Linked DNA regions of Psychrobacter arcticus 273-4. The protein of the gene in region 1 interacts with the protein of each later gene in a pairwise test. Links are inferred from orthologs where the notes say so. Each region holds a gene or a part of one and is shown in the gene's direction. Other genes may lie near its edges. The genes, in order: gyrA and gyrB.

Region 1 (12,535 bases):
TATTTAATGTCGATACCTTTACTACTGCTATTTATAAAGCCTGGTTTGGGTTTTTTAGCTTGACGACAGCGGCACAGTTGGCAGCGCTATTAATTGGTGTGGTCTTCATCGTTGTCCTATTTGAGCAATATTGGCAGGCAAAACGCGGCAAGATCGTTACGCAAGGTAGTAGCCAACGTTTTGAGGTTAGTAAACCGGCTAAGCTTGCTATGACGCTGCTTTGTACGCTGGTATTCTTAATAGCATTTTTGATACCCTTTGCACAGCTTATCTATTGGACAGCGGCAAATTTCCAGCAAGATTTTGATGCCCGCTATATTGATTTTGTCACCAATAGCCTCATGATTGCTAGTATGACCACCGCGTTTATCGCGGTCTTAGCGATTATGATTGCGTGGATTAAGCGTCAATATCCGGATAAATCGACCAAGCTTATGACTGTCTTAGCCAATTTGGGTTATGTAGTACCAGGTACGGTATTAGCGGTCGGTATCTTTATTCCGATTGCTTGGCTTGATAATCAGCTGATTGCTTTTGGTATAACCTCTACGCAGTTTTTATCTGGTAGTGTGATTGTGATGCTGCTGGCTTTATCGACACGTTTTATGACGGTGAGCTTTCAGCCGGTAGACCGTCAGCTTCAGCGTTTAACGGTCAATCAAGAAGCGGCTGCTAAATTGCTTAGCGATAGTCCTTTTCAGCGCTGGCGGCAAGTGATGTTGCCCGTATTGAGCCCAGGGGTATTGACGGGTTTGTTGATGGGTTTTGTCGAAGTCATGAAAGAGATGCCGATTACGTTGATGACACGGCGCCAAGGCTGGGATACGCTGGCGGTACGGGTGTTTGAGATGACCAGTGAGGGCATGTGGGGACGAGCCGCATTGCCAAGTCTATTGATTGTGCTGGTCGGTCTTATTCCTGTCTGGATATTACTGCGTCAAAGTGACAAGCAAGGTTAACGTATTTTTTGATTAAAACATTGTGCTTAAGTGATCGACAGATTTTAATGGGTGCTTCTCACATTGTTCACACTTTTAACGTTCAATATTTTCAACATTGTGAAGCTGGTTTTTCTTAACTAATATAGTTGAAATACTTTAAAGTCGCGACAGTACTACTGGTGTAAATTTTTTGCAGCCTCTGTCTGCGTAGGCACAGCAAGCAAGAAAAATTTGCACCAGTAGTACGTGTTGTGTTGTATCGATATTACTTTTCACCGACTATAGCTTACTGGTACTGTCTATGTATACTGACTTGATGAACGATTCAATAAATCCAGCAGACTCTGAGTCTGTAGAGCCTCAGAGCAAAGCACGACTAAGTAATGTGAAAAAGCCACCTATTACCATCATAACTAAGGCACAAATGGCGCAAGCTTTAGCGGAGAAGGAGTTACAACACAGCACTGCTAGTTTAGATAGCTCCTTCGTTCAACATCATGAGACCGCCGCCACTCAGCCGTATTTTAGTGTACAAGACTTGGTGGTTGGCTATGACGATACCATAGTGGTCAATGGTTTATCGCTAAACTTGCAGCAAGGTGAAATTGGCTGCTTTTTGGGTTATAGCGGCTGCGGCAAGACCACGGCATTAAGAGCGATTGCGGGATTAGAAGAGAGTCGCGGCGGTAAAATCACTCTAAACACTCAGCGGCTGACAGAGCAAGCAGCACGTGTCTCATTTGCCGTTGCGCCAGCCAAACGTGGGATGGGCATGGTGTTTCAAGACTATGCGCTGTTCGGTCATTTAAGCGTGGCAAAAAATATCGCCTTTGGTCTCAATAAATGGTCTGCTGCCGACAAAAAAGCCCGCGTTGCTGAGATGCTCGCGCTGGTGGCATTGTCTGAACATGCCGATAAGCGCCCAAGCGAGCTATCAGGCGGACAACAACAACGGGTGGCGTTGGCTCGTGCATTAGCGCCAAAGCCTAAGCTGTTGCTGCTCGACGAGCCGTTTTCGAACTTGGATGTGGTGTTGCGTGAATCACTGGCGATGAATGTTCGCGATATTCTTAAGCGCACCAATACCACTGCTATTTTGGTCACTCACGATCAAAATGAAGCGTTTGCGCTTGCTGATAAAGTCGGAGTTATGCATCAGGGTAAGCTGGTACAGTGGGCAACCCCAAGTGAGCTATATCATGAGCCGGTCAGCCCGTTTGTCGCTGAGTTCGTCGGCGAAGGCGCGATGATAGATGGCATCATCAAAGAAGGTCATGTCGAGACGGCACTTGGTGATATTTATCGACGGATGGAAGTCTATGATGCGTCAGGTCAGCCGCAGTATTGTGAGTACGATTATCCAAATGGTACGCCGATTAAAGTATTGGTACGTCCCGATGATATTGTCCATGATGATGAAAGTACGCAGACTGCATTAGTGGTTGGTCGGGTGTTTCGCGGTGCCAACTATCTCTATCGCTTGCAACTGGATGATGGTCAAACCGTGTTGTCCTTAGTCGCCAGTCATCATAATCATGACATCGGCACGCAAATTGGCATCTTACCGATACTAGAGCATGTCGTGGTATTTGATGAAAAAGATATCAATACTACGACTTGGTCAGAATATGATAGATCAGAGAGAATTGAAGAAATAAGATATAGTCGGTGAAAAGTAATATCGATACAACACGTACTACTGGTGTAAATTTTTCTTGCTTGCTGTGCCTACGCAGACAGAGGCTGCAAAAAATTTACACCAGCAATACGGTAGCGACTTTAAAGTATTTCAACTATAGCGATTATCAAGAATGACTCTTGATAATTCTTATTAAAAGCAGTTATCACCGTTAATTGTGCCGAGTTGCCAATATATGTAAGTAGCGACCAAGCCACTTATACGGCTCTAATTGCGAGTAGCGTAGCTCCATGCGTATGACTGCTTCAGGGTCGTTATGACCGCCACGTTTAAGCGGCGAATAATCGTGGAACACGCGAAGACCACTGGCAAGTACCGTGTGATAATGATGAACCTCTAACCAAGCCTCAACCTCTTCCTTTGCAACCGGATGATTGGGCGTTAGGCTCTTTTTATTGTCCGCTTTATATGCAGTGTTATCAAGCAAATTAAAATTGCCCATTATCAAGTTACGATAATCAAAACTTGCTGGATTATAAAAGCACAGCGATAGCGCCCCATTATCGGTTAATTGCTGATCAAAAAAGTCCATCACCTCGATAGGTTCTGCTAACCATTCGATCAGTGCGTGACACATAATCAAATCGAACTTCTCTGTTTTACCAGCCAATTTTTCTTCAAGCTCTTGATACGGGCATACATGCCAAGTGATAGCCAATTTCTCAGGGTTCTCATTGCCTTGTACAACGCTCGCCTGCGCTTTATCTAACATATTGGCTGAAATATCATTGATGACCAAGGTATGCCCTTGAATGGCAAGCTCAATCGCAATTTGCGCCAGTCCTGCGCCCACATCTAAAATACGTAACGGTCGCCCAAGTTTTCCGCTCATCTGCGCACAATAGTCAAAAATATCACGGCGCAATACTGCTAATCGAATGTCTCCCTTTAAACCACCATAGACCTTTTTTTCAAAATGATCGGCAATCGCATCAAAGCTACGATCCGTACGTGCAACTTCTTCTATCGCTTGTGTTGTCAGATTTTCTGTAGAGTCTGCCGCTTCGCTATTGTTAATATCTTGAGGTTTTGTCGGCATAAAAGGCGGTCTATATCGGGAGGGTTATGGTGCTGTATCGTACAATAAAGCATGAAGCTAATCTAGCGTTGCTTTAGCCTTTTTAAGGTATTATTTTCAAATTGAATCCATTATGTTTATCAAGTGCAAAGATAAAATATGTCTTGTTAAAACAAAATAATCAGCATCTCATATGGCTTAAAAGTCAGCAAGTTCAATTGCAAGATTGGTAAAATTACTAAGTCAGGACAACGCTGTCGGTAAAGGGTTTTTAATCGTAATAACTGTCTCAGAAAGTAGCGACTAATAAGCAGTTTTACTTAATTTAGGGGCATCTAGATGCCCCTAAATTAACAAATTTGTGCTAAAATAGCTTCTTTTATTCAACATTAAAACTATCGCTAATTCTCTATAGATTTGAGTGGTTGCTAAGTCTTTTTTGATGGTCACTGTGTTTATTATATAACGGCGCTTTGGTGCCGTTATTGTTGCCCATCATTGCTTATGTATGTCAATACTAGAGAGTGGATGTGAGTGAGGGAGTGTATATGAGCGAATCGGTCAGTCCTATTGCCATTGTGGACGAATTAAAGCAGTCCTATTTGGATTATGCGATGAGCGTGATCGTCTCGCGCGCGCTGCCTGATGTGCGTGATGGGTTCAAACCAGTACACCGCCGTGTGATGTACGCGATGCATGTATTGTCTAATGATTATAACAAAGCCTACAAGAAGTCCGCACGTGTGGTCGGCGATGTCATTGGTAAATATCACCCACATGGTGATAGCGCAGTCTATGATGCCATCGTGCGTATGGCGCAGGATTTTAGCTTGCGTTACCCGATGGTTGATGGTCAAGGTAACTTTGGCTCGATTGATGATGATCCTCCGGCAGCGATGCGTTATACCGAAGTACGTATGACCAAGCTCACCCATCAGATGCTTGCTGACTTGGACAAAGATACGGTTGACTGGGAAGACAACTACGATGGCTCTGAGCGTATGCCAAGCGTGTTGCCTGCGCGTATTCCTAATTTATTGATTAACGGTGCTACTGGTATTGCAGTTGGTATGGCAACGAATATGGCGCCGCACAATCTGACGGAAGTGATTAACGCCTGCTTAGCTTATGCCGAAAACCCGCAAATATCTGCTGAAGAGCTGATGTCTCATATCTTAGGTCCTGACTTTCCGACAGGCGGTATTATTTATGGTCGTGCGGGTATCTTAGATGCTTATCGTACCGGTAAAGGTCGCTTGCACGTACGCGGTCGTTATATTATTGAGCCGATGAGTGAGACAGGCGTCAACCGTGACCGTGAGCGCATTGTCTTCACCGAAGTGCCTTATCAGACCAATAAAGCCAAGCTGATTGAACGTATCGCAGAGCTGGTGCGTGATAAAAAAATCGAAGGTATTAGCGAGATTCGTGATGAGTCTGACAAAGATGGCATGCGTATCGCTATCGATTTGCGTCGCGGTGAGACTGCTGAAGTCATCGTCAATAACCTATTCCTGCAAACACCACTTGAATCTAGCTTTAGTATCAATATGGTGGCGCTCGATAATGGTCAGCCAAAGCTATTGACCTTACGTCAGCTGATTGCCGCATTTGTCCGCCATCGCCAAGAAGTCGTCACGCGCCGTACCATTTTTGAGCTTAATAAAGCCCGTGTCCGTGGTCATTTGCTTGAAGGTTTGACCGTTGCACTTGCTAATATTGATGAGATTATTGCGACGATTAAAGCCTCTGCAAACCGCGGCTTGGCTCGTGAAAATCTATTGAGTAACATTTGGGGCTCAGGTAGCGTTGTGGCGATGCTAACCGCTGCAGGCAGCCAGTCGGTACGTCCAGACTTTATCGAAGGTGAAGATCCAAAAGCACCATTTGGTCTGATTGACAATCAAGCAAGCTATCGCTTATCACTTGAGCAGGTCAATGCCATTTTAGACATGCAGTTGCATCGCTTGACAGGTCTTGAGCAAGACAAATTGACTGAAGAATATCAAGACTTACTGCGTGAAATCGCTCACTTAGAATCGATTCTTGGTGATTTTGATAAGCTAATGACTATTATCTCAAATGAGATGATTGAGATTCGTGACAACTTTGGTGATGAGCGCCGCACTGATATTATTGATTCACGCATGGACTTTAACCGTGAAGATCTTATTCCAGAGCAAACGGTTGTCATGACGGTATCACGTACCGGATATGCGAAAACTCAGCCAATTGATGATTATGTCGCGCAAAAACGTGGTGGTAAAGGCAAATCAGCGACGGCAATGAAAGAAGACGATGTGATTGATCATTTAGTTGTCACGTCGACGCACGCAACCGTACTATGCTTTACTGATACGGGTCGTGTCTTTAGCCTACGTGGTTTTGAGGTGCCGATTGCCAGCCGTGGCGCCCGTGGTCGTCCACTGGTCAATCTTATTGGCTTACATGCTGATGAAACGGTCACAACGATATTGCCTATTCCAAAAATAGTAGAAGAGCTATCGGTAAAAGGTGAAACATCATCAACAGATGCCCTAGTAGATAGTGATAATGATCTATTAGACGATAGCACTCAAGCAGAGCCACCTTTTGTGTTCTTTGCAACTGCCAATGGTACCGTGAAACGAGTAGAGCTTAAGCAGTTTGCCAATATTCGCTCGAATGGCTTGATTGCCGTTGGTCTAGAGGAAGGCGATAAATTGGTGAGCGCTCGTATCACCAATGGTAGCCAAGAGGTCATGCTATTTGCGTCAAGTGGTAAAGCCATTCGTTTCAATGAGAATGATGCTCGTGCTATGGGTCGTACTGCGAAAGGTGTCCGTGGCATGCGCCTGACTGCTGATGAATTTATCAAATCGTTGGTAGTGATTGAAGATGACGTCCGCGAAATCTTAATTGCTTGTGAAAATGGTTTTGGCAAACGTACCTTTATTGATGAGTTTAACACTCAAAATCGTGGTGGTGGCGGTGTGATTGCTATCAAGACTAGTGCGCGTAATGGTGAGCTTGTACGAGCAACCAAGGTTGAGCCTGAAGATGATATTATTTTGATCTCAGACAAAGGCACTTTGGTACGTACGCCGGTACAGCATGTTGCCAGCTCAGGTCGTAATACCCAAGGCGTCACTTTGATTCGTTTATCAAAAGATGAAAAGCTGGTTGCTATGGCGCGTGTTGAACACGAAGAAGGCGACAATGAGCTGATTGATGCGATGAAAGAAGACGGAACGTTTGAAGTAAAAGGTCAAGAACAGATGGATGTGGATGCGGCAAATAGTGATGCTACAGAAACATACTTTGATGAGGCTAGTCATTCAGAAACTGACACTGACGAATAACGCTTTTATTAGTGAGCTTTTTGATCCATTCTTTTATTACCTTTTATAAAAAAAGCCTCTGACGTTATCGTTGGAGGCTTTGTTTTTTTCTATTTTTTAAGGCTGTTGTTATTGAGGTAATGATCAATATAGTTGAAATACTTTAAAGTCGCTACCGTATTGCTGGTGTAAATTTTTTGCAGCCTCTGTCTGCGTAGGCACAGCAAGCAAGAAAAATTTGCACCAGTAGTACGTGTTGTATCGATATTACTTTTCACCGACTATAGTATCGGGCGATAAACGTGGCTTGGTAAGCAAAGCTATAATTAAAACAGTAACTGAGTTATTATTAAGCATTATTATTAACTTAAATCGGGTTATTTGATTTATCAAACCCATTTATTTAAACAGAATATTGAAGAATTGACTTATAAAATCTGCTCTTGAATACTCAAAACTTATTATAAGGATGGTCTATGCTACATCTTCATCATCTGGCAAACTCACGCTCATTTCGTATCTTATGGTTATTAGAAGAGCTGAATGTCGACTACCAATTGACCTGTCATCAGCGTAACAAAGCTTACCGCGCGCCTGACAGTTTAAAACAAATACATCCGCTCGGCCATGCACCCATGTTAGAAATAAATGACCGTGTGCTCATCGAGTCAGGCTTTATCATCGAGTATCTATTAAAGTATTATGATAAAGAAAAGCAGTTTAAGCCTGCTGATGACAATGAAGCGGCGTGGGAAGCCTATACTTTTTGGCTACACTTTGCCGAAGCATCACTAATGCCGCCGTTGGTCATGCGTTTGGTATTCACTAAAGTGGTTGAGCAGTCGCCGATGCTGATCAAACCTGTGAGCAAAAGCATCAAAAAGCAAGTCGAAAAAAATGTCATAAACAATAGCTTGACTGCCATACTCGATATGATGGAGCAGCATTTACAAGACAATCATTGGTTTGCAGGGGCAGAATTTAGCGCCGCTGATATTCAGATTCATCTGGCTGTGGTCGGTGCCAATGCAGGCACAGGTTTAGACAGTAGTAAATATACCAATATCTTAACTTGGCTTAAGCGTTGTGAAGAGCGTGATGCCTTTAAACGTGCAGAAGAAAAGGGCGGTCGTCTACAGTTTTAAGTGCGGCGCTTATTGTTAACCATTGATTTAATATAACAATAAAAGGTTTTGTTTATTCATAGACAGAACCTTTTTTAGGATAAAAAATGACAGACTTAAATAAATTGAATAATGACATTGCCGATACCGATACCGACAATACCAACAGTGCTGCTGAACACTCACTTAATAGAGCTGATGGCAATGTGAATAGCCAGCAGGTCTCTATCAAAGCATGGTCACAAAAACTGCTGGTAGTTTTGCTGTGTGTTGCCAGCTTTTATGGTGGTTGGAAATCTTATGAGTCCAATATGGTCAATGAATGCACGGCCAAGGCCAATGGTGGGCAGATGATTAAAGGTCAAAGAACCATGCTATGCCAGTCGTTATAGAAAATAAGGATTTGGATAAAAGAGCGTATCTATGCTAAAACTCACTTTTTTGGGTACTTCAGATGAATTTTTGAGAAAGGTTGTCTTCAGCTGCCAATTGGGTCTGTCCTATCCAGTAACGACTAAACTGATACGCCACTCGTCCCGAACGTCCACCGCGCTCTGATGCCCAGCGTAATGCGGCTGCTCTGATATGAGTGGGTAGCTCATCAATGCTCTCTGCACCTTTATTTGCTGCATCACCGTGCATGTCATCATGAAGAGTTCTAGCATCGATTTTCTGTTGAATAGATAAATAATGATGCACGATGTGTAAATAAGTGTTTTGATCCATTGGATGAAATGATAGCCATAAACCAAAACGGTCAGATAATGACACCGTCTCATCGATGGTCTCATAAGGGTTAACCTCATCGGTTTGACCATTATAAATATTAACATTGTCTTTCATCAGCTGCGGTAGTAGATGGCGGCGGTTACTGGTCGCATAGACCAATAACTTGTCTTGCTCTGAATCAAGGGCGCCATCGAGCACACTTTTTAAGGTACGGTAGCTTTCATCTTGACCATTAAATGCCAAGTCATCACAGTACACCACATAGCGACATTTGCAGTCAGCTGGCAATGCTTTAATCGCTGCCCGTATTTTATCAAGCATTTTTAAATCATCACGGGCAATTTCAATAATGCGCAGACCTTCATTATGATAGGCTTGTAGCAATGCCCGAATCAGCGATGATTTTCCAGCACCCCGTGTCCCTGTCATCAACACGTGATTGGCAGGATAGCCTTTGAGGAATTGACACGTGTTTTGTACCAGCTTTGATTTTTGGGTATCGATACCATGTAAGTCATCTAAATTTAAAAATAAATTAACGGCTAGCGGCTCTAAATGTCCAGTCTGCCCACCGACCCAGCGATAAGCCAGCTGCGCAGGATCGATCTCAATGGTTGGCGTGACCTGCTCTTGCAGATACTTCCCGAGTAAATCCAATAAATGGTCGGGCAGGGCATAATTCATAACGGGCTTGGGTGATTGAGACATAATACTTGGTTACTCATAAAGAATTAAGATGATATTAGATATATAGAGGCATCACTTTACCATGAAAAATAGTGCCAGTATTCCGTCTACAATACAAGCAGGTGCAAAACAAGCGTTGCGAACACAAGCGCAACAAATCCTGCCAGCATTGACTATATTCTTTTCTAACCTAAATTATAGCGAGATATCGCCTCAACGCCTCAGTCAGCAAAGTAATGGTAGCGAGCTTGACTATCAAGGCTTAACACGCGCACAACATCTACAGTTTGGTCAGGTGATGATTAAATGGCAGTTATGTGCTGATAATAATCAAAATTCTGCTGATTTAACTTATGAAGCTAATGTTCTAACATCTATAAATAGTTTATCGAAAAATCAAAATAGTTTTACCGCTATAGCGCCACCACTATTAGCCTATGAAAATATCACTTTGCAAATATTAGGGCGGCAGCAGCTGACGGTGCTTGTCATGCCTTATTATCCTAATGGCAGCTTGGCAAATCAGCTGAGCGCTCAAAAGCATTTATTATTAACAGAGACGCAAAAACATCAATTTATCGTGCAATCTGCTTATCTTATCTATCACTTACATCAAGTAGGCTGGCTACATAATGATATTAAGCCCAGTAATATTTTGCTAGAAGGTTTCCTAACAAATAATGCGGATAATAGCCGTATCACGTTTGATTTTTTATTGACTGATTTTGCCTTGGCGAGAGCTCTTCATAAGCCAAGTTCAGCAAGTAGTGCTGGCACGCCTGCCTACCTTGCCCCTGAGCGTTGGCAAGGTCAGCGTGCAACGGTACAAAGCGACATATACGCATTTGGAATTATGATGTATGAAATATTAGTCGGTGAGCGACCGTTTAATTTAGACTCAAAAAATGATGAGTGGTTGAGAGAGTGGGCGACCCAGCACTGCCAGCATCCGATACCCATCTTGCCCTTAGAGTATCGTCATTATCAATGTATTGCCGATAAAGCACTGGCAAAGAGGATGGACAAGCGCTATCAAAACATGGAGGAGGTGTTGAGCGATTTAGAGACGCTATAGTCGGTGAAAAGTAATATCGATACAACACGTACTACTGGTGCAAATTTTTCTTGCTTGCTGTGCCTACGCAGACAGAGGCTGCAAAAAATTTACACCAGTAGTACTGTAGCGACTTTAAAGCATTTCAACTATATAATTAAACAGCATAAAATTCAGACACAAAAAAACCTGCTAAAAGCAGGCTTTAATATTTGGTCTAAGATGTACTATCCGAAAATGGTGGGGCTGGAGAGACTCGAACTCTCACACCTTGCGGCGCCAGAACCTAAATCTGGTGCGTCTACCAATTCCGCCACAGCCCCATTTTCATTACCTTATCATCTTTGGTGTTGATATTCAAACCCCATTGAGATAAATAACTGATTCGGTAGTGCGTCTCAGTGGTTGGCTATTATATAGAGTTTGAATCGTTTGGCAAGCCCTATTTACGCTTATTTTTAATTATTTAACGATTTTTTTTACTAAATATCATAAATAATTGATATTGTTAATTTTTTAATTCATATTTTTTAGCACTTTATTAACGCTAATATTACTCTTGATATGATGAGAGATCTAATTGCTGTAATTTACGTGTCAGCGTATTGCGTCCCCAGCCAAGTAAGTTGGCAGCGGCTGTCTTTTTGCCGCCGCTATGATGGAGCGCTGCGGTCAGTAAGACCCGTTCAAACTCAGGTGTTGCTGTCTGCAAAATATCGGTTGCGCCAGCTTGTAGCGAGTGCTTAGCCCAAACGGCTAAGGCTTGCTGCCAGCTTTGGGTGCCGGCAGCCTGCTGACTTTGCAGATGGTTATTTTCAGTCATATATTCTGAAGATATAGACTGTTGATTTTCTAAGGTAGCGGCGCTATTTTCGCGCAACTCTGGCGGCAAGTCATCAATCATAACGGTGTAACCGGTCGCCATCACGGTCAACCAGAGACAGACGTTCTCAAGTTGGCGGACATTACCGCGCCACTCAAAGGACTGCATCACCTGTAGCACTGTCGGATGGAGCTCTTTCTCTGCACTATTCATCTGCTTAGCAGCGCGCCGCATAAAGTGATTAGCCAATGCTGGAATGTCTTCAGGTCGCGTCCGTAAAGGTGGTAGTGGCATACGAATGACATTAAGGCGATAAAATAAATCCTCACGGAACTTGCCTTGTTTGACCAATTCTTCTAAGTTTTGATGGGTAGCGGCAATAATGCGTACATCTACTTTGACGGGCTGCTGCCCGCCCACGCGAAAAAATTCACCATTTGCCAGCACTCGTAGCAGCCGCGTTTGGGTACTAAAAGGCATGTCACCGATTTCATCTAAGAATAGTGTCCCGCCATCAGCCTGCTCAAATCGACCTTGCCGAGTCGTTGTTGCGCCAGTAAATGCGCCTTTTTCGTGACCGAATAATTCAGACTCAATCAAATCATGCGGAATCGCCGCCATATTAAGGGCAATAAAGGTTTTGTTTTTTCGCGGTGAATGCTGATGTAAGGCGCTAGCGACCAACTCTTTACCTGTGCCTGATTCACCAGTGATTAAAACGGTAATCGGTGAGTGCGCGAGTCTTCCAATGGCACGAAAAACCGTTTGCATGGCTTGTGATTGACCAATAATGCCGCTTGGATTGTTATTGGTTTGGGGTTTGGGTTTTTCCTGAGCGTTACTTTCAGCAGATTTAGGGGTTTTTCTAGCTGATTTGGCTGCATTTGGCTTGCTAATAGGCCGTTCTTTGACATTAGGCTTCACAGTAGCAACGGATACGATGTCAGTACTTATATTCGTATTAGACTCGATTGAATGATTTGATACGACTAGATTCGGCTGATAATTAATGGCTTTATAAATTGTGGCAACGGCATCATCTAAGTCAAAAGGTTTTGGTAGATATTCAAATGCGCCTGTCTGATAGCTACTGATAGCGGAGGTAAGATCGGAGTGCGCTGTCATAATGACAATCGGTAG
Region 2 (12,337 bases), 1.9 Mb from region 1 along the record:
TAATAGTTTGATTATTCTTGCACCTAATGATTACTTTGTAACTTATATTAAAAAGAATCACTTAGAGGATATTCAGCAGCTGGTTACTAAGCATAGTCAAGGAAGTATTGAGGAAGTTATTGTACGTGTTGATAATGCTGGTCGTGATACCGATGATGGTAGTTCGCTACAATCAGGATCTTTATTTGCAGAAGATGCCCTCCCCTCTTCTCCTGCAGATTATAAATTCGAAACCATCCATCATAATAATGCCAAAGCAGATATCGACGCCAATATGCGTCATGCAGAAATGGTTGACTCTGCTGATGCAAAATCCTTAAGTTATTTAAATCCTGACTTTACCTTTGAGACTTTTGTCACAGGTAAGTCTAATAACCTTGCTTATAAGGCTTGTTATGAGCTTGGCAAACGTCAATCAAAAAACCGTCATAACCCTTTATTTATATATGGACCTTCGGGTTTGGGAAAAACGCATTTAATGCATTCTGTAGCTCATCGCTATTTAAAAAATAATCAGACTTTTTATTATTTCACTTCTGAAAAATTTATTAATCAATTGGTTTATTCATTAAGAAATAATAAAATAGAAGATTTTAAAAAGAAAATTAAAAAAGTAGATTTATTAATTGTAGATGATATTCATGTACTGGCTGGAAAGACAAAAAGCAGTAATGAATTTTTAACATTATTTGCAGATTTTACCAGCGGTGATAAACAATTGATTTTGGCTTCAGATAGGCATCCATCACAGATGACCGAATTTGATGAACGTTTTAGATCACGTTTTTCTTGGGGGTTGACGGTTGCTGTAGATCCACCTGAGATTGATACACGGGTACAAATTCTACAGAAAAAAGCAGCATCTTATGGCATGAGCCTTCCTAAAGAATGTGCGTTATTCATCGCTCAAAACGTCGTCTCTAACGTGAGACGTTTAGAAGGTGCATTGAACCAAGTCTTTGCTAATGCCAATTTAACAGGCGCTCCAATCACGCTTGAGATGGTGCAATACGCGCTAAAAGACATCGTTGCAATGCGCGTACAAGCCGTTAATATGGATAATATCCGTAAAGTGGTCGCTGAATATTATGATGTAACGATTAAAGATATGTTGGGACGCAAACGTACGCGTAGTATTGCTAGACCACGCCAAATAGCGATGGCACTATCACGGGAGTTGACTAGCGAGAGCTTTCCTGAGATTGGACAATCCTTTGGTGGACGTGACCATACGACAGTGATGCATGCTTGCGACAAGGTCAATGAGCTGCGAGCAGCAGACCCAGCGTTTGACAAGGATTACAAGACGCTAGCATTGATGTTGCAAGCGGGTTAGAAGGCTTTGCTATCACTATATTTTAGTGGGTAGATATGGTTTATAATATTGAAAATAAGCATACACAGACACCCAATGGATTATCGTCAGTAGACAAGGTGTTATTAAGCCATTATTTTATTTTTTTATAAAAAATCATTTAAATAAGAGTAACTAAGCATGCAATTATCGATCAATCGAGAGTCGTTACTAAAAGCCATTAACTTGATCGCCAAGGCTGCTGATAAACGCCACAATATGGTTATCTTGGGTAATATCAAGTTACAATTGTCTGAGTCAGAGCTGGTGTTAACGGCTTCTGATTTAGAAGTAGAGCTGACATCGACGTTGAAATTGCCTGCTGGCGCTTGTGTGCAAGCAGGTACAACGACGTTACCTGCGACTAAATTACGAGATATTTGTAAATCATTACCTGCTCAAGCCCAAGTAAATCTGACCACTCAAGAAAACGAGCGCTGCTTACTGACCAGTGGTAAAAGTCGTTTTACCTTGGGCACATTGCCTAGCGAAGACTATCCAAGTTTGGGTAACCCTGAAAATATCACGCCATTAACTATTAGCCGTAGCCGCCTTATTGATTTGATTCATAAGACTCAATTTGCGATGGCGATTCAAGATGTACGCTATTATTTAACAGGTATGTTGTTTGATGTATCGCAGCAGCAACTAACGACCGTTGCGACCGATGGACATAGACTGGCATTAGCACGTAGCGTTATCGATGTGAATGCTGATTTGAATATGCAGGCTATTTTGCCCCGTAAAGCGGTAATTGAGCTTGAACGTTTAGCTTCTGAGCTGGGTAAGATGCTTGGCGACCAAGATAATGCAGTTACCTTAAGTTTCGGTCGTGAGTTTCTGCAAGTAAGTTTGCCGTTCGGTGATGTGGATAGTGCCGGTCAGACCAGTCAAAATCTCATGGTGACTTTTACTGCGCGTCTGATCGATGGTAAATTCCCTGATTATCGCCGTGTGATGCCTAGTAATACCGATAAGCTGGCCTTATTCAATCAAGAGAAAATGATGGATGTGCTGCGCCGCGTAGCGATTTTAAGTAATGAAAAATCTCGCGGCGTGGTGTTTAATTTTGCAAGTGATGGCATGGTAGAAGTACGCGCTAATAATGCTGAGCAAGATGAAGCGGTTGAGATGATACAAGCCAAGTATCAAGGTGAACCAATGGAGCTGTCATTTAATGCCGCTTATTTACAAGACGTGCTGGGTGTTATCCAAGGTGATTTACAAATGCATATGAGTCAATCAAATGCGTCGGTATTGGTTAATCAGTTAAATGATGAGTTCCATCAGTATGTCATTATGCCAATGCGTATTTAGTCTGCTATTTAAAAAGATTGGGTGGTTAGGCTTTAACGCAAAATTTGAGTAGCTTTTCAAGCTCAAAATTGCTTTATAAGCTTAAAATTTAGTTCCTTATATTTATATTTTTAATGGTCTTTTGTTTATTAAAAAATAACTCTATAGGCGGCTGTCGGTATTATGATTGAACGTCTACAAATCTCATATTTGCGTAATTTAACGCCCATCAATTTAGCACCTGCTGCTTGCAACGTCATTATCGGCGCTAATGGCAGCGGTAAAACCTCGCTACTTGAAGGTATGTTTTTGCTATCAAGAGGTAAGAGTTTCCGCCACAATCAGCCCAAACGCTATATTCAGCATCATAAAGACGCCGCAACTGTACATGCTAAACTTAGTGATGGCCGTACTTTGGCTATCCAAAAGCAAGCAGACGCTACGACAATTTTACGTCTCAATCAAACCACGGTATACAATCAAAGTATTTTAACGGAGCAGCTTCCTACCTTGCTTATAGATCCATCGACGATGGACATGCTAGAGCAGGGCAGTGCCAGTCGTCGGCAGTTATTAGATTGGTTGGTGTTTCACATGAAACAAGGTTTTCATCCACAGTGGATTGCGTATCAGCGCTTATTAAAACAGCGCAATAGTTTACTCAAACAACGACGTCATTTGACTCACGTTCAGCTTGCTGAGCTTAGAGCTTGGGACAAAGGACTTGCCAGTCATGCAGCGCTGATTCATCACTACCGTGAAGCTATATTTGAAGCTTGGCAACCTTATTTTTCTGAGAGCATTGCACAGTTATTGCCTGCTTATGCTGAGCAATTAAGCTTGAGCTACAATGCGGGCTACGATACGAGTGTAGCGCTCGATATACAGCTTAATGAGCGCTTAGATCAGGATTTACAGTTGGGTTATACGCGTATTGGTAATCACCGCGCTGACATCCATGTGCATTGGCGCTCTATAAGACCAATACATAAGGCTAATGAGCACCTAAACTCACCTTTAGCAGCAGCAGCGGATTCGACTTTTAAGTTACCTATTTTGAAAGAGCAAGCGGCCAACATTTTGTCTCGTGGAGAGAAAAAATTGTTGATTACGGCATTGCGCTTATCACAATTACCACTTTTGCTTAACACTGGGAATGATCTAGAGGCATCTGTTAATGACGCTAAATTAAGCGCTACACCAGTGGTATTACTAGATGATATCACCGCAGAGCTGGATGATAGGGCGATAGAGATTTTATTATCAACCTTAGCACAGTTGCCATGCCAGGTATTTATGACCAGTTTGACCGATAGTATTTTACCTTTAGTGTATGAGTATTGGGAAAAACCCCAAGTGTTTCACATGAAACAAGGTAGTATTTTACCAGCTCAGTAGCTTTTATTAGGGTAATGATATCTTCGTTATTAATCCTTATTTTACGTCCTTAAGCGACCGTCTCCTTGCATACTTTACCCTCGTTTCATTCCACATTCTATTACTCATAAAACGTTCCCTAAACAGTGACTTACAGGCAAAAAAATGCTAAAATAGGGCTTTATTTTTGTCCTGTTCTCAGCAAGTTATCTTACCGTTTTATATAGAGGTTTATTATTGGTTGTAAGTGATTAAGTGATTGATAATTATAAAATTAATATAATTTCTATTAGGCTTTATGGTTTTAGAGGAAATCGCAGTAGGGGTTAAATAGAGTATGCCAACCTGACGTATTTTTAAATCTGGTTTTTTGCCTTGCTATCACCTTTTGAAAAACTTAAGTCAACCGTAATAAAGACAGAATTTGAGTAAAAAAACGATATTGTAGATAGCATCATTAAGTATCACCACTGTGGTGAGCTGATGATAAATAGCTGATAATGGCTAGATCAAGGAATGCACATGAGTGATTCATTACCTACCGACCACCAGCAACTAACGTCAGACAGCGTAGTTGAGACTATTGCCGCCGCTGTCGTTCCTGAGGTATTACCCTCTGATTATAGCTCGAAAGACATTCGAGTACTGCGCGGACTAGAAGCGGTGCGCGTGCGTCCTGGCATGTATATTGGTGATACCGATGATGGTACCGGCTTGCATCATATGGTCTTTGAGGTGGTAGATAACTCTATCGATGAAGCGCTTGCTGGTCATTGTGATCAAATTGATATCATTATTCACGAAGATGAATCTGTGAGCGTAATGGATAATGGTCGTGGTGTCCCTGTCGATATTCACCCAGAAGAAGGTGTGTCTGCAGCACAGGTTATTATGACGGTACTGCATGCTGGTGGTAAGTTTGATGACAACAGCTATAAAGTATCTGGCGGTCTGCATGGTGTTGGCGTTTCTGTCGTTAATGCATTGTCCAAAAAGCTTGAGATGAATATCTGGCGTGAAGGCTATCATCATCATCAGACTTATACTGATGGCGTGCCTGACAGCGATATTCAGCAAATGGAAGCGACAGATCAAACAGGCACACAAATCCGTTTTTACCCTAGCAATGACGTGTTTACTGGTACTATTTTTGAATATGATATTTTAGCCAAACGTTTACGTGAGTTGTCATTTTTAAACTCAGGTGTACGTATTGTCTTGACTGATGAGCGTATTGACAAGCGTCATGAGTTTGAGCACAAAGGTGGTTTGTCAGAGTTTGTCAGCTACATCAATGCTGGGAAAGATGGCATCAATGATGTGTTCCATTTTATCAGTAATCAAGAAGATGGTATTAGTGTCGAAGTGGCACTACAGTGGACAGACACTTATAATGAAAAGGTGTTTTGTTTCACCAATAATATTCCGCAGCGCGATGGTGGCACGCATTTATCTGGCTTTCGCTCAGCGTTGACGCGTTGTTTGAATACCTATATGGATCGCGAAAATCTCTTCAAAAAAGAGAAAGTGGTGGCGACTGGTGATGATGCGCGTGAAGGTTTAACGGCTATCGTATCCGTCAAAGTTCCTGATCCTAAGTTTTCGAGTCAAACCAAAGATAAATTGGTATCAAGTGAAGTGAAATCTGCTGTCGAATCAGCGATGCACGATAAGTTTAATGATTATCTGCAAGAGAACCCAAGCGCTGGTAAATTGATTGCCGGTAAAATTATTGATGCTGCTCGTGCTCGTGACGCCGCTCGTAAAGCGCGTGAGATGACTCGTCGTAAGACTACGTTAGATATCGCAGGTCTGCCGGGTAAATTGGCGGATTGCCAAGAAAAAGATCCAGCATTGTCAGAGTTGTACATTGTGGAAGGGGATTCTGCTGGCGGTTCAGCCAAGCAAGGTCGTAGCCGTAAAACGCAGGCAATTTTACCACTAAAAGGTAAAATTCTAAACGTCGAACGCGCGCGTTTTGACAAGATGTTATCGTCACAGGAAGTGGGTAACCTGATTACTGCGCTTGGTTGCGGTATTGGACCCGATGAATATAATCCTGATAAAGTTCGCTATCATAAAATTATCATCATGACCGATGCGGACGTTGATGGCTCACACATTCGTACGTTGCTACTGACGTTCTTCTTCCGTCAAACGCCTGAATTGATTGAGCGTGGTTATATTTATATCGCTCAACCACCACTTTATAAAGTCAAAAAAGGTCGTCAAGAACTGTATCTAAAAGACGATGAAGCGCTTAAAGCTTATTTATTATCATCAACGATTGATAATACTAGGCTGCATATCAGTGCGGATGCGCCGGCGATTACTGGTCAAGCGTTAGAGACATTGTTAAACGACTATAACCAAACCCAGCTAATCAAAGCGCGTTTGCAGATTCGTTATCCAGCCGTGTTATTAGATGCATTGACGCATACGCCGAAACTTAGTACTGATATGACGTACGATAAAGATGCGATGCAAGCTTGGAAAGACACGCTACAAACTCAGCTTGAACATTTTGGTAGTGACTTAAACCCTGAGATTGAATTGGTCAATATCCATGCACCGCAGCCAAAAAATATGGACGCCGCTGCTGCCGATTTATTGGGTATGAAGCCTGTTGTTGAAGTTGAAGAAGGTAATAGTTCTGAAGCGGAAGCACCGTCAATAAAAGCACAATGGCTGCCACGTATTACCGTTTATGTGCATCAGTTGGCACATCATTACTTGCTTGATGCCAGCTTTATCAATTCGGGTGAGTATACTAAGCTGCTGCGTTTATCAGCTGAATGGAATACCTTGCTTGATGTAGATGCTTTTATCCGCCGTGAAGCCACAGCGGGTACGAGCAAAGATATCCCCGTACGTGACTTTGATTATTTATGGCAGCAAATGATGCTTGATGCCCGCCGCGGTCTAGCAATTCAGCGCTATAAAGGGTTGGGCGAGATGAATGCTGATCAGCTTTGGGATACTACTATGGATCCTGAAAACCGCCGTATGCTGCGCGTCAATATCGAAGATGCTATTGCAGCGGATCATATGTTCACCTGTTTGATGGGTGACCATGTAGAGCCGCGTCGTATCTTTATCGAAGAAAATGCGTTGACGGTTTCTAACTTAGATATCTAAATGGCATAATATTGTGAATCAATGAAAAACCACCGCATTGGTTACCAAAGCGGTGGTTTTTTAATGTTAATCTTGTTTCACGTGAAACTTAATTGAATAAATGCTTTAAATAATGGATATAGAAATGATCGAAGTTATTTTACTAGCGATAGCCTTGGCAATGGATGCGTTTGCGGTATCAATTGGCTTGGGCGCTAAGTCCCAAAAACAATCGTCTGCTTATGTTCTACGTTTAGCTGTTTACGCAGCGCTGTATTTTGGTATCGCACAAGGTGTCATGCCGCTGATAGGTTATTTGTTGGGTGCAGTATTGCTAGGCTGGTTGGCGACTGCTGCACCGTGGATTGGCGGTGGTATTCTTATTGTGCTTGGCGCTAAGATGTTATATGAAGCTTTTAATGGTGAGATTGAAGCGGTACTAGAAGATGGTTTCGATGAAAATATACGAAAAAAAATCAACCATCGTATGATGTTTACACTGGCTATTGCCACCAGTATTGATGCGATGGCAGCAGGCTTCACCTTAAATTTACTAGCACTTAATGCATGGTTAGCGTGCTTAATCATCGCTATCGTCACTGCTGGATTTGGCTTTTTTGGCATCTATTTGGGTAAGTCTTCTGGAACTTGGCTTGAGGATAAAGCTGAAATATTAGGGGGGCTGGTGCTTATTGCGATCGGCGTAAAGGTTATGCTTTTTAGCTAATTACCTTGAGTATTTCAATTTATTTCCTCTATAAAAAAACACCGCTTTGGATTGAACTGACCCCCAAATCTTGGACGGTTTACGTTTATTTCAAAGACTGAGTTCTGTACTGTACAGGACTCAGTCCTTTTAGTTTAAGCTGAATACGTTCATGATTGTAGTAATGAATATACTCATGAATCTGTCTCTCTAAAGCTTCAATCGTTTTAGGCTTCTCAATATAGATAGTCTCACACTTTAGCGTACCGAAGAACCCCTCCATTAACGCATTATCCAAGCAGTTGCCTTTCCTGCTCATACTCTGTTTTATCTGATGCTTTTTAAGCATCTCCCTAAACGGCTTCATTTGATAATGCCATCCCTGATCAGAATGTAGCATTAATGTCTTATGACGATGTTTTCCAGTCTTGTCCAACGCCTTATCAAGCATTTGGCTTACCAAATCATAGGTTGGCCTTCTTGAGAGCGTATAACTGACTATCTCATTGTTATAACAATCGAGTATTGGCGATAAATATAACTTATGGTCACCTACCTTAAACTCAGTAATATCAGTGAGCCAACGTTTATGTGGTTTGCTTGCTTTAAACCGACGTTTTAAATAATTCTTTGCTATTTTACCTTGCTGTCCTTTATAGGAGCGGTACTTTTGTCTTCTTATCTTTGCACTGAGTGTCAACTGTTTCATGAGTTTGGCAATAAGCTTATGATTATGATGAACACCTAACTGTTTTAATGCGACAGTCATTCTACGATAGCCATATCTGCCTTTATGCTTGTGGTATAGCGCCGTGATACGCTGTTTTAAGTCAGCGTATTTATCTTTATCCCCTAGCATGGTTCTATGGTAGTAGAAACTGCTTTTCGGCATGTCTGCTACTTTTAGTAAGTTGGATAAAAGATGTTGCTGTCTTAATCCTTCGATGAGCCTTGCTTTGTCGCCGCTTGTTCCCTTTCCCTGAGCAAGGCATCGAGCTTTTTTAGGTAGGCGTTCTCTGCACGCAGGTATGCCAGTTCACGCTTTAATTCAGCAGGTGTTTTGTCGTCATCTGGTTTGTTTGTGATCACGGGCTTGGTCATGGCGCCTCTACCTTGTCGTTTGGGAGTGAGTCCAGACATACCATACTGTCGATACGCTTTATGCCAATGGCTGATAAGAGCGGGTGCGCTGATGTTGAACTTTAGTGCCGTCTCAGGTTGACTTAAACCTTGCTTTAACATGGTCGTTAATACTTGGTGTTTAAAGTCAGCACTGTAGACAGCTTTACTGGTTTTAGGTCTGATCGCTTCTATACCACCGCTTTGGTATTGCTTTACCCATTTGCGTACAAATTGGGGGTTTACTGCAAACTTTTTACCTGTAGCAAGTCCGGTATGTCCTTGCTTGTAGTATGCGATGATTTTGATCTTAAAGTCTAGATTGTAACGCATAAAAATACCCCATAAGTTGTGTCCAACTTATGGGGGTCAGTTCAGATACCAGAGCGGTGTTTTTTATTGTTTCACGTGAAACTATAGCTATAGTCGGTGAAAAGTAATATCGATACAACACGTACTACTAGTGCAAATTTTTCTTGCTTGCTGTGCCTACGCAGACAGAGGCTGCAAAAAATTTACACCAGCAATACTGTAGCGACTTTAAAGTATTTCAACTATATTTCTAACGCTAATTATTACTTACTCTTCATCAGTATTAAAACGCCATGCGAGTATACGAGTGCTTTTCTGACCTTGACTCATCTCTATGATGCGCATTTGGGCGACGCCAAGTTGTTTTAACAGCAATTGCATAGGCTTTACGTTTTCTGACTTAGATACCAGTGTGGTAAACCAGCCAACATGTTCAGCGAAGTCTTGACTCTCTTTTGCCATCTTGGTCAAAAAAGCAATCTCGCCGCCTTCACTCCACAGCTCTTTATGCTGACCACCAAAGTTTAAATTCTGTGCTGCATTGCCAGACTTTGTTGAGCTACGGCTGATTTGTTCGTTTTCATTCTTACCACGATGTCGTTGCAAATTATGCTGCTTACGGCTATTGGCTTCCATCGCTTCTTCTAATGAGGCATGAAACGGAGGGTTACACACCACCACATCAAAGTAATCTTGGCGACCAATAATATTAGCAAAAATGCGCTTAGGCTCAGGTTGTAGTTTTACTTTAACTGCGCTTTTTAGCTTGGGATTGGTTTCACAAATAAGCGCTGCAGTATTGACCGATATCGGATCAATATCTGAAGCCGTAAAGCGCCAACCATAACTTTGACTACCAACAATGGGATAAATCGCGCTGGCACCGGTACCAATATCAAGAGCGTGAATCTCTTTGCCAGTCGGTGGCGTATTATCCTTATTAACATGCGTCGTTTGCGCGAGCAGGTCGGCAATATAATGAATGTAATCAGCACGTCCTGGAATCGGCGGACATAGATAGCCTTCTGGAATATCCCAAAATTTAACACCGTAATAATGAGCCAATAATGCCTGATTAAGTACGCGCACAGCTGCACTGTCCGAGAAGTTAATCGTCGGCTCGCCCTTAGGGTTGGTGATGGTATGCTTAGCAAGCTCAGGTAACGCGTGAGTTAATGCCACAAAGTCATAGCGACCTTGGTGCGGATTGCGTGGATGCAGCTGACCGAGTTTTTTAGCAGTCTCAGGTGATCTGTTTCTGTGATTATTGGCGGTCGGGCGACGGGTCATAGGCTTACTTGTCATAGTATCGGGCTTTGATATGTGAATATAATGCACTATTTTAGCAGATTTCGCGAGTCACTAGCGTCTTATCGGCTACGTAAAATAAGATTTAATCCCAGTATTATCATCGCTGTATCCAATACGCGGTCTATCTAATGCTCAAAGCGCTGAAATCGTTGATGAATGGCAGGAGTAGAGAGCAGCATCACTACCGTGCTAAACCATGCTATTTGTAAGACCATCATCCATACACCATAAATAGCCAATTGCCAAAGCGGAATATTGGGTATAACTATAGTCGGTGAAAAGTAATATCGATACAATACGTACTACTGGTGCAAATTTTTCTTGCTTGCTGTGCCTACGCAGACAGAGGCGGCAAAAAATTTACACCAGCAATACGGTAGCGGGCTATCTAACTGCTGATAACAAAGTGGTCATACCATATAAGTCTGAATTTTTAATTAATTTAGCCTATCACAATATAGACGATTGTCTAAGATAAGAATGAACATAAGTACGATATAGTAAAGATAGTCAATAATAAACGCATATCTAACCGCCATTACATTACCGAAACTTGTTAAAATAGCGTACCAATTTATTTATTGATGGACACTTTGTTTATGACCACTGTAACTGCCACCCCCGCAATCAAAGAAGATCGCATCTTAATTCTCGATTTTGGCTCGCAGTACAGCCAGCTTATCGCCCGCCGTGTACGCGATTCAGGCGTATTCTGTGAGATGTTCCCTTACGATATCGACACCCAGCGCATCACTGATTTTGGCGCAAAAGGCATCATCTTATCTGGCGGTCCTGAGAGCGTTCACGCGGAAAACAGCCCACGCATTAACGATGCCGTATTTGAGCTAGGCGTACCCGTACTTGGTATCTGCTACGGTATGCAAGCAATGGCAGAGCGCTTCGGTGGTAAAGTTCACGCCAGTGATATCCATGAATTTGGCGCAGCGACCATTAATATCGATGGTAAATCGACGCTGACTAATGGCATCGAAGACGCAGCAGCGAAGCTCAATGTCTGGATGAGTCATGGTGATAAAGTGGTCGACGCCCCACAAGGCTTCGATATCGTTGCCAGTACGCCAAGCTGCCCGATTGCTATCATGGCTGACGATTCGCGCCACTATTATGGTCTTCAGTTCCACCCAGAAGTCACTCATACCGCCCAAGGTCAGGCATTGCTAGGACGTTTTGTCCATGAAATCTGTGACTGTGCGGGTAGCTGGACGCCCGATAACATCATCGATATGCGTATTGAACAGCTGAAAAAGCAAATCGGTGATAAGCAAGTATTGCTCGGTCTTTCAGGTGGTGTTGATAGTTCAGTCGTCGCGGCACTTTTGCATAAAGCCATTGGCGACCAATTAACGTGTGTGTTTGTTGATACTGGTCTGTTGCGTCTACACGAAGGCGACCAAGTGATGCAAATTTTCGCAGAAAACATGGGCGTAAAAGTCATTCGTGTTGATGCTGAAGAGTTATTCCTAACGGCATTGGCTGGCGAGTCTGACCCTGAAGCCAAGCGCAAAATTATTGGTAAAACCTTTATCGACGTCTTTGCCAATAGCGCCCGCGAAATCAGTGAGCAAAGCGATGGTAAAGTCATCGAATTCTTAGCGCAAGGGACGATTTATCCAGATGTGATTGAATCAGCGAAGTCGCATCAAGGTAAAGCGCACGTGATTAAGAGCCATCATAATGTTGGTGGTTTGCCAGATGATTTGGCATTTGAATTGGTTGAGCCGTTA

Evidence for each region.
Region 2: the proteins of gyrA (region 1) and gyrB interact in binary tests that used the Escherichia coli proteins (3 or more experiments, as listed by UniProt). The link is inferred for Psychrobacter arcticus 273-4 from one-to-one orthologs.

The regions. Positions count from the first base shown.
Region 1 is NC_007204.1:1,881,851-1,894,385, reverse strand. The notes cover bases 3,873-7,199. They hold gyrA (DNA gyrase subunit A), read left to right. Parts: upstream 3,873-4,206; coding sequence 4,207-6,999; downstream 7,000-7,199. In the rest of the region: PSYC_RS08005 (ABC transporter permease), read left to right, coding at 1-959; PSYC_RS08000 (ABC transporter ATP-binding protein), read left to right, coding at 1,258-2,613; PSYC_RS07995 (methyltransferase domain-containing protein), read right to left, coding at 2,792-3,679; PSYC_RS07985 (glutathione S-transferase), read left to right, coding at 7,455-8,123; PSYC_RS07980 (hypothetical protein), read left to right, coding at 8,210-8,494; PSYC_RS07975 (ATP-binding protein), read right to left, coding at 8,553-9,539; PSYC_RS07970 (serine/threonine-protein kinase), read left to right, coding at 9,601-10,593; PSYC_RS07960 (sigma 54-interacting transcriptional regulator), read right to left, coding at 11,126-12,535. UniProt on the Escherichia coli protein: A type II topoisomerase that negatively supercoils closed circular double-stranded (ds) DNA in an ATP-dependent manner to maintain chromosomes in an underwound state.
Region 2 is NC_007204.1:630-12,966, forward strand. Bases 4,237-7,365 are described here. They hold gyrB (DNA topoisomerase (ATP-hydrolyzing) subunit B), read left to right. Parts: upstream 4,237-4,549; coding sequence 4,550-7,165; downstream 7,166-7,365. Other genes in these bases: PSYC_RS00035 (manganese efflux pump MntP), read left to right, coding at 7,290-7,365. Outside these bases: chromosomal replication initiator protein DnaA, read left to right, coding at 1-1,336; dnaN (DNA polymerase III subunit beta), read left to right, coding at 1,496-2,671; DNA replication/repair protein RecF, read left to right, coding at 2,834-4,048; more of PSYC_RS00035, read left to right, coding at 7,366-7,871; PSYC_RS00040 (IS3 family transposase), read right to left, coding at 7,957-8,880; PSYC_RS00045 (helix-turn-helix domain-containing protein), read right to left, coding at 8,784-9,302; 23S rRNA (adenine(1618)-N(6))-methyltransferase RlmF, read right to left, coding at 9,549-10,586; guaA (glutamine-hydrolyzing GMP synthase), read left to right, coding at 11,192-12,337. UniProt on the Escherichia coli protein: DNA gyrase negatively supercoils closed circular double-stranded DNA in an ATP-dependent manner to maintain chromosomes in an underwound state.